3 regions of the Candidatus Thalassolituus haligoni genome follow, and region 2 is predicted to be linked to each of the others. Evidence: predicted binding sites of a transcription regulator. Region 2 holds the regulator's gene; each other region holds the start of a gene.
What was found. Region 2 encodes PhoB, which activates phosphate uptake and scavenging genes when phosphate is short. Its sites were predicted from a motif close to TGTCATANNNNTGTCANA; they were not measured.

Region 1 (4,986 bases), 1.4 Mb from region 2:
ACCCGGCACCAGCAAATGCTCTGCCTTGCCAGCCTGGCCCTGAGTAAATACACGAGGATGTTGCAACAGCCAGATTTCATCCGGAGTGTCTGGCTGGCGCTGCGCCGTAAACGACACCATTTGCTGGTAGCAGGGCTGATAATCAACCAGCCCCAACCGACGAACCACCACATCGGGCATCAAATCACCATGTGTACCAGTTCGTGGGCGCTCAACTCCTTGTGTAATGCTTCAAGCTGTTCAATACCCGTCGCCGTAATATAGATGGTGAGCGATTGGAAATTACCTTTACTGCTATCACGCACCAGAATCTTTTCGATATCAAATCCGGGCGCATGAATCTGAAAAATATCCAGCACCACTTGGCGGTAGTTATCCTTGCCCTTGCCGACTACCTTGATCGGGTAATCAGGACAGGGAAATTCAATTTTCGGCGCTTCCTGAGTCGTCGCAGGTTGTCCGTCAGCTTTAATCAAGGCCATTTCTGTTACCCCAGCAAACGTATAAAAAACATCTGGATCTCGCCCAGCAAGCGGCCAAAAAAGCCTGCTTCCTCAACGGCGCTGATCGCAATCAGGGGCCGTTCGACAATTTTTTCACCGTCTTTGCGCACGACCAGAGTACCGACCACTGCACCAGCAGCAATCGGCGCCTTGATATATTCATCAGTGATCAACTCGACATCGAGATCCCCTTCGGTGCCGCGAGGCACAGTCAGGTACAGATCGTTTTGTACACCGAGTTCAACCTGATCCTGCTGACCCAGCCAGACCTTGCGCTGCTCCAGCACATCATTAGCGCTGTAGAGTTTGTGGGTCTGGAAATAACGAAAACCATACGCCAGCAGCTTCTGGGTTTCCTGGGCGCGGGCATCATCACTGCGAGTCCCCATCACCACGGCAATCAGACGCATGTCGTCACGTACCGCAGAAGCGGCCAGACAGAAACCGGCAGCCTCGGTATGACCGGTTTTCAAACCATCGACGGAGGAATCACGCCACAGCAGCTTGTTGCGGTTGGGCTGGCGAATATCGTTGTATTCAAAATATTTTTCGGAATACAGACCGTAATAATCAGGATGATCCTTGATGATATGCAACGCCAGCGTAGCTATATCCCGTGCGCTTGAGTGGTGTCCTTCCGCTGGCCAGCCTGTCGCATTCATAAAATGACTGTTGTCCATGCCCAACTTGATGGCGTACTGGTTCATCCAGTCAGCAAAGGCATCTTCAGAACCGGCAAAGTATTCTGCCACCGCCACTGAAGCATCATTACCGGATTGCACAATAATGCCGCGTAGCAGGTCGATCAACGGCACCTCGGTACCCTCCCGCACAAACATTTTCGAGCCACCCTTCTTCCAGGCGTTAACACTGATAGGCACCATGGTGTCGTCGCTGGCATTACCGGTCACCAGTTCGTGCACTGCAATATAACTGGTCAACATTTTGGTCAGGCTGGCAGGTGGCAGGGTCTCGTCGGCATTCTGCTCGACCAGTACATTGCCACTCTCGGCATCCACCAGAATAAAGGCCCGCGCATCCAGATCAGGAGCTTTGGGAACAATGACAGCCGCCGATGTACAGGCCGCACTTACGTATAAAAACAGACTTAATAGATAGCGCATGACTCTTGACTAAAAGTAGGAGAGTTGAGCCGGGCATTGTAACACGGCTAGCAGAATTTGCAGTCCGCACTCGAACGACATATTGCCGTCACACAGAGCTGCGATATACAGGGAATGGCTGAGCCAGTCAGACCCCTGTTGACCATACGTAAACAGCAAAGACTATAGGCGCAGCAAGCGCCTCGAATTACACTGGCTGACATAACCAACCTTCACCAGAACCCTTATTCGACAGGAAGTTCCCATGCAACGCCTTGTCTGTTCCGGCCTGCTGGCCATTGCAACAATCACCACAGCGACCCTGGTCACCCCCTCAAACGTGCTGGCAGCAGCGCCGTCGGCGTATCAGCCGGATTATCAACAGGGTGAAGCCTGGCTCGATTATCGGCTGGCCAGCACCACACCGGGAACCCATGCGCGCAACCTGATTCTGTTTCTCGGCGACGGCATGAGCATCACCACCCTGACCGCTGCACGTATTTTGCAGGGCCAGCAACAAGGATTCACCGGAGAAGAAAACTTCCTCTCCTTTGAGCGCTTTCCTTACTCGGGCCTGGTCAAAACCTATAATACCAACCAGCAGACCCCCGACTCCGCAGGCACCATGAGTGCCATTATGACCGGTGTCAAAACTCGTGCCGGAGTCCTCAGTGTCGGCCCGGAACAGGATCGCGCCATCTGCCAGGGCAGCAATACACACTCATTGACCACCCTGTTGGAATACGCCAGCCAGCAAGGGTTTGCCACCGGTGTCGTGACGACCGCACGGATCACCCATGCCACTCCGGCAGCGACCTATGCCCACACACCGGAACGGGACTGGGAAGCCGACAGCGACCTCTCTGACGAAGCCCGCCAACAAGGCTGTAAGGACATTGCAGACCAGTTGATTAACAACGGCTTTGCCAATGGCCTGGATCTGGCGCTGGGAGGTGGTCGCCAGAATTTTTTACCAGCCAGCCAGGGCGGCAAGCGCCTCGACACTGATCTGACCCGTCAATTCAAACACCAGTACCCGAACGGACAACTTCTATTGAGCCGAAATGACCTTGTGAGCATGCATGCCCGCACACCGATTCTCGGACTGTTCGCCAGCAGCCATATGGCCTACGCCTACGACCGCACCCCTGCCGAACCGTCGCTCACCGAAATGACCTTTGCTGCCTTGCAGGTACTGCAGCAGCAAACGCAGAACACCGACAAGGGCTATGTGCTGATTATTGAAGGTGCCCGGATCGACCATGCCCACCATGCAGGCAATGCTTACCGCGCCTTGACGGACACCATTGCCATGGCCGACGCAGTGGCGTTTGCCGACCGCATGACCAACGACCACGACACCCTGATCATGGTCACCGCTGACCATAGCCATACGCTGTCGTTTTCCGGTTACCCGCAACGAGGTAACGATATTCTCGGTCTGGTGCGCCAACCCGACAAGCTCAGTCGGGCGGCTGACAACGCGCCCTATACAACGCTGGGTTACGCCAATGGCCTGGGAGCCAACGATATTGACCCGGTGACTGCAAATGATTCCGGCCAAACTCACGGTCGTATCAATGGCCGTATCCACTGGCACGACGATGAAAACACGGCAGATCCTGACTTTCACCAGGCATCACTGGGTCATAAAGAAAGTGAAACCCACGGTAGTGATGATGTTGCCGTGCACGCCAAAGGCCCAGGCTCACAGTGGTTCCGCGGATTACTGGAACAAAACAGCCTGTTTCACCTCGCCAGTCGCGCCCTGCATCTGACAACTCAGGCGCCAACTGCAACGGAGGGCAATTAACATGATCGGTTTTAACAAGCGCTATCAGGCAGCACGACGCACCGGTACTCTAACCGCCACAACCCTGACCGTTCTTACCCTGGCCAGCTGTGCAACTCACGACAGCCCATTAGCCACTGCTCAGTCTCCTCGACCTATCGGCCCCGTCACCAGTAACGAATGGTATGCCACCGGGCAGCAACAAGCCGACCAGCGCCAACAACAAACCGACAATCACCACCGCGCCAAAAATCTGGTACTGGTGATTGGTGACGGCATGGGCATCACCACCTTAACGGCTGGCCGTATATTCAGTGGCCAACAACTGGGGCTCAGTGGCGAAGACTTTGCCATGAGCTTTGAAACCCTGCCCTATTCGGCACTGGTCAAAACCTATAATACCGATCAGCAAACGCCTGATTCCGCAGGCACCATGACCGCTCTGGTGACCGGCACCAAAACACGCGCCGGGGTGCTGTCCGTCAGTCCGGCCGTGATACGCAGCGACTGCGCCAGCGGCAAGGGTCAAGCACTGGATACTCTGATGGATCTGGCTCTGGCACAAGGCAAGGGCACCGGCGTCGTCACCACCACCCGCCTGACCCACGCTACACCGGCAGCCACCTATGCGCACAGCGTTGAACGTAATTGGGAAAACGACAGCCAGCTGACGCCCGCAGCACGAGCCGCAGGCTGTGAAGACATCGCCACCCAACTGGTACACAGCGACCTCGACATCGCTCTGGGTGGCGGCCTTGCCCAGTTTTTACCTGCGACCGAAGGCGGTGCCCGACAGTCTGGCGACCTCACCGACACCTGGCAACAACGCCCGGATCATCACCTGCTCACAACACCGGCAGCGTTACACACGGCTGACTTGAGTCACGGCCAATGGCTTGGTTTGTTTGCTCCGTCTCATCTGCCGTATGTCGACGATCGCGATGAACAGACGCCAGGCTTACTGGACATGACCCAAGCAGCAGTACAGCGCCTGTCTCACAACCCGAAGGGATACGTACTGGTGATTGAAGCAGGTCGAATCGATCACGCCCACCACGCTGGCAATGGCTACCGTGCGCTGAAGGAAACCGAAGAACTGCATCAGACGGTGGCATGGCTGCTGCAATCTCTCGATCTCGACAATACCCTGCTGCTGGTCACCGCTGATCACAGCCATACCCTGACCCTGGCAGGCTACCCGACCCGAGGCAATCCGATGACCGCACTGGTCACCGGCAACGATGCTCACGGTCATCCATCTACCGAGCCAGACCGACTGGCCGATGGGCAACATTACACCTCAATGAATTATCGTAATGGCCCCGGAGCCGTGACCCTGCCACGCCCGGCCATCACCGCTGCCGAAGTCCAAGCACCAGACTATCGCCAGCAAGCACTGGTACCGCTGGAAGCGGAAACCCACGGCGGAGAAGACGTCGCCGTTTATGGGGCAGGCCCCTGGTCAGACCTGCTTGGCGGCACACTGGAACAGCACTGGTTGTTTCATCTGATGCGTCACGCGCTCACGGTCGAAACAGCACCCGAGCAAGCCACCGTCGCCCACTGAGCTGATACCAGGCTGGTGCCG
Region 2 (4,986 bases):
GGTGCCACCGGCAGCGGTGATCGGTGCAACCTTGTGGCAGCTGCAACGGCAATCTGATCAGTCTCGGCTAAGCTGAAGATTCGGGGCGCCGTCAGGGTGCCAGGATATAAGTTGCTGACCGAGGTGCAGCAGATGGCTGAGCTGACAATTCTGCTAGTCGACGACGCGGCGTTTATTCGTGATCTGGTGAAAAAAGCCGTGCGTCAAACCTATCCCGGTTGTGAGCTGATTGAGGCGACCAATGGCCGCAAGGCGGTGGCGCTATTGGATAGCCATCGTTTTGATCTGGTTCTGTGTGATTGGGAAATGCCTGAGATGTCGGGTATCGAGGTATTGAAATGGATGCGCGAGCAACCGAATTACAAAGCCACGCCTTTTATGATGATCACCAGTCGTGGTGATCGTGATCACGTACTCAAGGCTGTTGAAGCCGGTGTTTCCAGCTATATTGGCAAACCGTTTACGCGGGATGCCTTTGTCGACAAGCTGAGCCGTATGGTGTTTCGGCATTTGAAAGTAAGACCAGCTACCGTATCGGAACAAGCAGTACCTTCAGCAGACCGTAGTGGCGCTTCGGTGTTGATGGGGAATGTGGGCAATCAGGCGCTGGTAGGCAAGACTGCACCAGGGGCGGCCAGAGCCGCCGTTGTTTCTCCCTTGCTGGCCAGATCCCCGCATCCTGAACCGGTGTCAAAAACCGGCGCAAAAGGCCAGGCCAATGTCCGTTTTGCCTCTGGCGTTGAAGCCCGGCTGGTTATCCGGGACATCAGCTTGCAGGAAATGATTGGTGTTTTTCGGCGTCAGGATGCACTGCCGGTGTTACTGGAGCAGGCCGTTGTTGATGTGATTCATCCTGACAATGGTGATATTGCCCGGATTAATGCGTTTGTTCGCATGTTGCAGGCGCAAGAGCCGCATCCGGACGCCGAGACTGTCCAGATTCGACTGCGCATTGTCGATGACGATCCGGACAAGCTGGATGCCTTGTCGCGGTTTATTGGCCAGGCGCGCTAGTGTCAGAAAGACGACTGCCGGGGAAAACGCAGGTAAACGTGCTGCCCTTGCCTTCTTCGCTGCTGATTTGCAGTTCACCATCATGATGCAGCAATACGTGTTTGACGATGGCCAGTCCTAGACCGGTGCCGCCGGTGGCGATGCTGCGGCTCGGGTCGGCGCGATAGAAACGCTCGGTCAGGCGAGGAATATGATGATGAGCAATACCGATGCCGTTGTCAGTAACACTGAAATAACCTTTGCCGCCCTCTGAGTACCAGTGCAGCTTCACATGGCCGCCTTCGGGGGTGTATTTCACCGCATTAAATACCAGGTTGGAAAAGGCACTGCGGAGTTCGTTATAAAACCCCATCAGCTTTTGGTCGTGGTCAATACTCAGCGAGAGAGTGTGTTTGTTGCTGCTGAGAGAGGCTGCGTCACGGCGAATCGCTTCCAGCAGCGGTTGCAACGCCACTGGCTGAGCCTGCTCATTCTCACCTGTTTCCAGCCGCGACAGCATCAGCAGATCCTTGAGCAGATTTTCCATGCGATGACTCTGCTCGCTCATCTGTTGCAGCATGCGTCCCCAGCGGGGTGGCAACATTTCAGAAGCAGCTTGCATGGTTTCGACGTAGCCGGAAATCACCGTGAGGGGGGTGCGTAACTCGTGGCTGACGTTGGCGACGAAGTCTTTGCGCATTTCTTCCAGTTGCTTCAGGCGGGTGACGTCATGCACCAGGATCAAGCGGTCTTTACGGCCAAACAAGGTGATATTGAATTGCAGGTAAATACGCGGGTTGATTGGAGAGCGAATGGTCAGCGGTTCGTGGTAGTCCGCCTTGTCGAAGTAGGCCTTGAACTCCGGCGTTCGAATCAGGTTGGTAATGGGCTGGCCAATATCAACCGGGCTGCGTAAGCCAAGGTAGTTTTGAGCGGCCTGATTCCAGAACTCCAGTGCCCCGGTGGCGTCGACCATCAATACCGAATCCTGCAGCGCGGCGGTTGAATCCTGTATGCGGTTGATAATGGCCTGCAAGCGCTGTTGATGTTTGATGCTGCTTTGTTGCAAGCGCTGGTTTTCCGTAAAAATGGAACCCCAGATACCGAGTGTGCGTGGCAAGACGGTGGTTTGTCCCTGATCCAGCCAGCGATGCAGGCGATAGAGCTGCAGCCACTGCCAGGAGATATAGATGCCCATCATCAGGCACAGGGCTTCCAGTGGCTTGCCAAAATAATAGTAGCCACAGCCAACGGCAAGTATCAGCAGATAAAGGATTCGGCGCAGCTCTCTGCGCCAGACAGGGGTCATCAAAATCAGGAGGCTTTGATCGAAAAGCGATAGCCCGTGCCACGAACGGTCTGAATCAGCTGTTCGTGGGATTCGCCAAGCGCCTTGCGCAGACGGCGAATATGGACATCGACGGTACGTTCTTCAACGTAGACATTACCACCCCATACCTGATCCAGTAGCTGGGCGCGGGAGTAGGCGCGCTCCTGATGGGTCATGAAAAATTGCAACAGGCGGTACTCGGTAGGGCCAATATCAATCGGGTTACCATGGGCGGTCACCCGGTGACAGACCGGGTCGAGCATCAGGCCACTGACCTCGATTGGTTCTTCAATGCCTTGCGGCGTTGAGCGCCGTAAAACGGCCTTCAGGCGCGCCACCAGCTCACGCGGTGAAAACGGTTTGGTGATGTAATCGTCCGCCCCCGCTTCCAGTCCTTGAACCTTGTTATCTTCTTCGCCCTTGGCAGTCAGCATGATGATCGGCAGCTCGGCAGTTCGATCTTCGCGCTTGAGGCGGCGAGCAAACTCGACACCGCTGGTGCCTGGCAGCATCCAGTCAAGCAAAATCATATCTGGCTTTCTGTCGATAATCTGCGCATGTGCTTCCTGTACATTCGCTGCTTCAAGGCATTCATACCCGGCCATTTCCAGGGCCACGGCTATCATTTCCCGGATCGGGGCTTCATCGTCCACAATAAGAACGGTCTTGCCTGCTTTGGTCATAACGGCTCGTCACGCAAATGTCACAATAGGAATAATGCGGGGGTATTACACTGATCCAGTGTTACAAGCATGTGACACTGCTGAGATTGGCGTCAAGCATATTGCCTGATCAGGGCAAAGATGGCGTCGCCAGGGCGTAGTTCAGCACCAGGCCAACCCAAATAATCGCGCCATACCAGTGAGCTGCCAGAAACTCCTTTAAACAGGCCATACGCTCACGGCTGCGGATGGCACGTAATTGCCACCACAAATAACCACCTGCAATTAACCAGGCGAGGTAGAATGGCCACCCTGCGTCTAATTGGCTGCCTGTCAGTAGCAGACAAAAATGCGCCATGCCATAAAGAATGGCAATCATGGTGACGTCCAGATCACCAAACAGGATTGCGGTGCTTTTGACACCGATCAACAGATCATCGTCGCGGTCGACCATGGCATAAATGGTGTCATAGCCGACGGTCCAGCAGACGTTAGCAATAAATAACAGCCAGCAGAGGGATGTCAGTTCATTGGCTTGCGCAGCGAACGCCATGGGAATTGCCCAGGAGAACGCAGCTCCGAGAAACACCTGTGGCAGGTGCGTGTGGCGTTTCATGTAAGGATAAAGTGCTGCCAGAGCAACCCCGCCGAGTGACAGCCAGAGGGTCAGGGTATTGGTCATTAACACCAGCAGCAAGCCGATCAGACAGAGCATAACAAAACCGATCAGCGCCTCGCGGTCGGCTATGCGGCCCTGCGTCAGGGGCCGATCCTGCGTGCGTTTGACGTGGCGGTCGATATGACGATCGGCGTAGTCGTTGATGACACAACCGGCGGAGCGCATCACAAATACTCCGAGGGTAAAAATCACCAGGTTGGCAATCGATGGCAAACCTTCGGCGGCCACCCATAGCGCCCATAGCATCGGCCATAACAGCAGGTAGGAACCGACCGGTTTGTTCAGCCGGGTCAGCTGAATCCACTGATGCCAGCGTGGCCAGAGTTTATCGAGTGTGGCAGACAGAGGTGATTGCATAATCAATGCCTTGTGTCGTCTGGCGAATGGAAGCGTGGTGATAGCAGTAGCGAAGAGAACGCCTCCGTTACCAGTAGAGGCGCACCGTTGATTGTAAACACGGAGCGCCTTGTCCAGCAAAAACAATGCGCACTGTCGGTTACCGGTTGACAGGCTTGACTGAACTTCAATGGTTGTCGGCGCAAGCTGGCCTGGCTGAATAAGTAGCTGCCAAGAGAACGATTGCCAAGATGACGAATTGGCTGACCAACCCTTGCCAGGCTGGTCAAGGGAATGACGGTACGGGCTCTTACCAGCTCGTATTGCCCCTGGCGCAGTGATACTTCGCGTACCCATACCGGTTGCCGCCAGCGCAATTTCAGGTCGGCACATTCAGAGGGCAAGGCTGGGCCGTGATATTGTCTGACGACATCGACCGAAAACTCAGCGGGATTCAGCGCCTGCAAACGTTTGGTCAGCGATCCGGCGTCATCAAGCCAGTAGCGCCAGGGTCGGGGAATGCCCGCCAGCGCAGTTTGAAAACGTCCACTCCAGCGAGGCGCGGTTGCCAACAGCCGGGCGTGGTATCGGGGTGTAGTGCTTTTCATGGCGGCGCAGCATGCGGCAAATCGCATTTACTGGCAAGAGGATTGCCCTGTCCATTGATTTTATCCGGGTTGGCCAGTAGCTTAGGCGCCTTTACCGCTGACACGAGTGATAAACGGCGGGTAAACAAGCGATTGACAGGTATTTGCATGAAAAAGTGGCAGTGCGTGGTGTGTGGCTGGATTTATGATGAAGCCGAAGGCGCACCGGAAGAAGGTATTCCACCAGGGACTTGCTGGGAGGATGTACCGGATGACTTTACCTGCCCGGATTGTGGTGTTGGCAAAGACGACTTTGAAATGATCGAGATTTGATCATTGGCTCCTGTCTCTCCTTCATCCCCGGTCACTCTCCCTGAAGCCCCTTGGTCATTGATCATT
Region 3 (4,986 bases), 1.4 Mb from region 2:
AGTACGGAGCCAGGCCCTGAAAACCGACACCAACCCAGTTACGATCCAGATCATCCGAGCTGTCATGTCGCACCCCCAGTTGGGTATTCCAGAACGCGGTCAGGGCATGCCTCCAGTACACGCCCAGCTCGGCATCGGTAGCACCGTCCTGGCGCTCGCCATCGAATTGCACAACCGCTCGTTCCCAGGTAGTGCCGTACCAATATTCGCCACTCAGACGCTGAGAAGTATCACCGTCGTGCCGAGACAATTCGAGGTTGTCGATCATCAGCGCAGAAAACCGATGTTCATCGGCAAAATGCAGCTGACGGGGGCCTTTCCTGGCGTAGGGGCCAGAGGTCAGGGTGTAACCGCCGGAATAGGCATTCGGATCGCGGGCATTGGTCGGCGCTGAACCACCTTGCACCTGCATACTGGAATGATCCATCTGGCCATGATCCATATTTTCATGGTTCATGCCTTCGTGATTCATACCTTCGTGGTTCATACCTTCGTGAAGCATCTCGCCTTGATTCATCATGGAATGATCCATCTGGCTATGATCCATATTTTCATGGTTCATGCCTTCGTGATTCATACCTTCATGGTTCATGCCTTCGTGGGGCATCTCGCCTTGATTCATCATGGAATGATCCATCTGGCCATGATCCATATTTTCATGGTTCATGCTTTCATGGTTCATGCCTTCGTGGTTCATACTTTCGTGAGGCATCTCGCCTTGATTCATCATGGAATGATCCATCTGGCCATGATCCATATCTTCATGGTTCATGCTTTCATGGTTCATGCCTTCGTGGGGCATGCAATTGGCATCACCAGCCTGGCATTCCATACCAGACATCATGGTGCTGGTTTCTGCCCAGCTAATGGGAGCCACCAGCAACCCGGCCAGCAAACATGCCTGTGCGATCGGCTTTTTCATCATCAGTATTTTCATGAGATCACCACCTCGCGGAACATGCCCGCATCCATATGGAACATCAGGTGGCAATGCCACGCCCAACGTCCGACAGCATCTGCTGTTACCTGATAACTGATGCGTTGGGCCGGTTGTACCGGAATGGTGTGCAACCGCGCCTGAAATTCACCCCGGTCATTTTCCAGTTCGCTCCACACGCCGTGCATGTGCATCGGGTGGGTCATCATGGTGTCGTTCTGCAAAATTACCCGCACCCGCTCGCCATGGCGAAAATGTACCGGAGTCGACTGGCCAAATTCGACCCCATCAAACGACCAGCTGTAGCGTTCCATATTGCCGGTCAAGTGCAGTTCGACTTCACGCTCGGGGTCGCGTTTATCCATTGAGCCACCTAACGTATGTAAGTCCGCCAGGGTTAACACCCGCCGACCGTTGTTACGCAAGCCAATGCCGGGATCATCCAGATTGGTGCGCGGTGTATCGACGCGCATATCCACTTGCGGGCCGTATTCACTGCTGGCGTGATGGACAGTGGCAGACGGCACCGCCATGCCCCCGGGTTTCATATCGCCGTGATTCATACCTGCGTGATCCATGCCTGCCATACTGCCCATGCCCGACATACCACCCGACATATCGCCGTGATTCATGCCCGCCATACTGCCCATGCCCGACATACCACCCGACATACCACCCGACATATCGCCCATCATATCGGCCATGGTTAACCACTCCGGTTTATCCATAGCCGGTACAGCGGCCGTTAGCCCCATGGCTGGAGTCAACGTTCCGCGTGCATACCCGGAACGACCCATGTTCTGAGCAAAAATGGTGTACGGCTGATCCGCCGGATGCACAATCACGTCGTAGGTTTCACCTGGACCAAAGCGGAATTCATCCACCGTTACCGGCTCCAGGTTCTGACCATCAGCCTGTACGACCGTTAGTTTCAAACCGGGAATACGCACATCATAGAAGGTGTTGCCAGCGCCATTGATAAACCGCAGCCGCACGTACTCACCCGGTTTAAACACACCGCTCCAGTTACCCGCCGGAGCCGTACCGTTCATCAGATAGGTAAAGGTTTCGCCAGAGGTATCGGCCAGGTCGGTCGGGCTCATACGCATGTCGTTCCACATTTTGCGCATGGCGAACGCTTCGCTGAGGCCATAACGCTGGGCGTCGCGAATAAAATCTGGCCCGGTGGGCTGACTGTAGTTGTAATAATCCGACTGATTTTTCAGCTTGGCGAACACATCCATCGGGTTTTCGTCGGTCCAGTCCGACAGCACCACCGCCATCTCACGGTCGTAGTAGACCGGGTCTGACGCTTTCGGGCGCACAATAATTGCGCCGTACATGCCCGTTAGCTCCTGAAAACCGGAATGGGAGTGATACCAATACGTCCCGCTTTGCTGCACTTTGAACTGGTAGGTAAAGGTCTCACCTGGAGCAATCCCCGCAAAGCTGATACCCGGCACACCATCCATCTGATACGGCAGAATAATGCCGTGCCAATGAATCGAGGTGCTCACCGCCAGGTCGTTACGCACCCGGATGGTGACCGTTTCGCCTTCTTGCCACACCAGTGTCGGCGCTGGAACCGAACCATTGATAGCCGTGGCCTTACCGCGACTGCCGGTAAAATTCACCGCCAGTTCACTCACCACCAAATCAAACTGAGTGCCGGTCAGTACCTGCACTTGTGGATTGTTGCTGGCAGGCAAAGATCCCGCCCGAGCATTGCCCATGCCAGCCAGTGCCACACCCGTTGCTAACCCTTGCACAAACCGTCGCCGTGATAACCCGCTGGCCGAGATGCCAGTGGGAGTCAGAATCTTCATCACACTACCCCTGCTATATTCCATTTAGCCAGAATAACTGCCCCTAACTGACCCCCGGATGACCTGAACATGACAAAACCGTCATGTTCAGGTCATGTGTCTGTACGCCAGTTTTTGTACACTGGTAACAGATCCCAGAGAGCACACCATGCGGCTACTAATTGTTGAAGACGAAACCAAGATCGGCGACTACCTCCAGCAGGGCCTGACCGAAGCCGGTTTTAATGTAGTACTGGCGCGTAACGGCCTCGACGGCCACCACCTCGCCATGACCGAAGCGTTCGACTTGCTGCTACTGGATGTCATGTTGCCAGACGTCGACGGCTGGAAGATTTGCCAGTCGTTGCGAGAATCCGGCAACCAGACGCCGATTCTTTTTCTTACCGCCCGCGACCAGATAGAAGATCGGGTCAAAGGGCTGGAGCTGGGTGCCGACGACTATCTGGTCAAGCCCTTCGCTTTTGCCGAATTACTGGCCCGAGTGCGCACTCTGCTGCGGCGCGGGTTACGCCCGGTACAAGAGACGTTGGCCGTCGCCGACCTGACCCTCGACACCAGCAAACGTATTGCCGTGCGTGACGGCCAGAAAATCACCCTCACCAACCGCGAATTCGCGCTGCTGGAACTGCTGGTCAACCGCAAGGGCGAAGTCCTGACCCGCTCGCTGATAGCCTCCCAGGTGTGGGATATGAACTTCGACAGCGACACCAACGTCATCGACGTCGCCATTCGCCGCCTGCGCCGCAAAATCGACGACCCGTTTCAACAACGGCTGATTCACACCGTGCGTGGCATGGGTTATCGGCTGGACGATGAAAGCCATGACTAGACGACCGCTGTCGCTGCAATGGCGGGTCACCTTGCTGACCGCCCTCGTCATCAGCAGTGGGCTGATCTTGCTGGTCAGCATGGTGCAGCATTCCATCCGCAGCCACTTTGCCGAACAAGACAGCCAGGAACTGGCACAGGCCGCCGCCGCCATACAACAGGTGTTCGATACCAGCCCCGATCACACCGACGTACTGGCCGGACAGCCACTGCCCCATCATATCCAGCACCTGCTGGAACAAATCAGCCACAGCTACCACGGCATCTCCCTGCAACTGCTGCTACAACAGCCGTCGGAGCCACTGACAACGCTCTATCACAGCGGCAACGCCAGCATCAGCGCTACTCTGCTGCAACAGCCGCCCATCCAAAAAATCACCGCTCGCCAACTGCTCAGCTGGCAACAAGCAAGCCATCCATACCGGGGGGTGCTGGTCAAGCTGAAAGTCGCCTCAGCCTCCAACGACGCCACCTGGTTGCTGATGCTGGCGACTGACATGGGCTTCCACCTGCGCTTCCTCGACGAATTCCGCAGCACCCTGTGGGCCATTGTGCTTGGCATTGGCCTGCTGACCCTGCTGGCCGTCTGGTTCAGCATCCACCAGGGACATGCCCCGCTCCGTCAGATCAGCCAACGAATTACCCACATCGGTTCAGAACAATTAAACGAACGACTGGATCCCAACCAGGCACCCACCGAACTGGTGCCGCTGATACAGGCATTTAACGATATGCTGTCGCGACTGGAAGCCGGGTTTGAACGGCTGTCCAATTTTTCCGCCGACATCGCCCACGAACTGCGCACTCCCCTCACCAACCTGATCACCCAAACCCAGGTGATGCTCGGGCAACCCCGTGATCTCGACGCCTACCGCGAACTGCTCTACTCCAGCCTCGAAGAAGAAGAGCGACTGGCCCGTATGGTCGCCGACATGCTCTGGCTCGCCAAAGCCGACAACGGCCTGCAAGGCATCCACCCGGAACCCATCCAACTGAAAGCCGACATCCTCGACCTGTTTGATTTTTTTGAAGCCTGGGCCGACGAACAACAGGTAAGGCTCACCTTCAACCACTCAGAGTCACCGCAACTGACCGGCGACCGCAACATGATACGACGCGCCATCAGCAACCTGCTCTCCAACGCCATACGCCATACCGCACCAGGGCACAGCGTCGCCGTACAACTCAGCCAAACCCGAATACAAGGCCAGCCATACGCCCGGCTGGACATCAGCAACCCCGGCCCGGACATACCTGCAGAACACTTGCCGCAACTGTTCGACCGCTTCTACCGCGTCGATGCCGCCCGCCAGAAAAACCCCGATAGCAACCCCGACAGCACCGGCCTTGGGCTGGCCATTACCCACTCCATCATCAGCCTGCACAAAGGGAAAA

Region 1: SOJ49_RS04985 (alkaline phosphatase) is a predicted target of PhoB. The motif match lies at 1,703-1,720, and genes of this name have one in related genera.
Region 3: SOJ49_RS05185 (heavy metal response regulator transcription factor) is a predicted target of PhoB. The motif match lies at 2,821-2,838, and genes of this name have one in related genera.

The regions. Positions count from the first base shown of each region.
Region 1 covers NZ_CP139482.1:1,086,557-1,091,542, reverse strand. Annotated here, with positions in the region: gene lipB (lipoyl(octanoyl) transferase LipB) at 1-180, opposite strand, end outside; gene SOJ49_RS04995 (YbeD family protein) at 180-482, opposite strand; gene SOJ49_RS04990 (D-alanyl-D-alanine carboxypeptidase family protein) at 488-1,627, opposite strand; gene SOJ49_RS04985 (alkaline phosphatase) at 1,872-3,419, shown strand; gene SOJ49_RS04980 (alkaline phosphatase) at 3,421-4,965, shown strand.
Region 2 covers NZ_CP139482.1:4,077,701-4,082,686, reverse strand. Annotated here, with positions in the region: gene cysZ (sulfate transporter CysZ) at 1-76, shown strand, start outside; gene SOJ49_RS18440 (response regulator) at 133-1,014, shown strand; gene phoR (phosphate regulon sensor histidine kinase PhoR) at 995-2,302, opposite strand; gene phoB (phosphate regulon transcriptional regulator PhoB) at 2,308-3,006, opposite strand; gene ubiA (4-hydroxybenzoate octaprenyltransferase) at 3,116-4,021, opposite strand; gene SOJ49_RS18420 (chorismate lyase) at 4,024-4,608, opposite strand; gene SOJ49_RS18415 (rubredoxin) at 4,756-4,920, shown strand.
Region 3 covers NZ_CP139482.1:1,137,243-1,142,228, reverse strand. Annotated here, with positions in the region: gene SOJ49_RS05195 (copper resistance protein B) at 1-937, opposite strand, end outside; gene SOJ49_RS05190 (copper resistance system multicopper oxidase) at 934-2,763, opposite strand; gene SOJ49_RS05185 (heavy metal response regulator transcription factor) at 2,912-3,592, shown strand; gene SOJ49_RS05180 (heavy metal sensor histidine kinase) at 3,585-4,986, shown strand, end outside.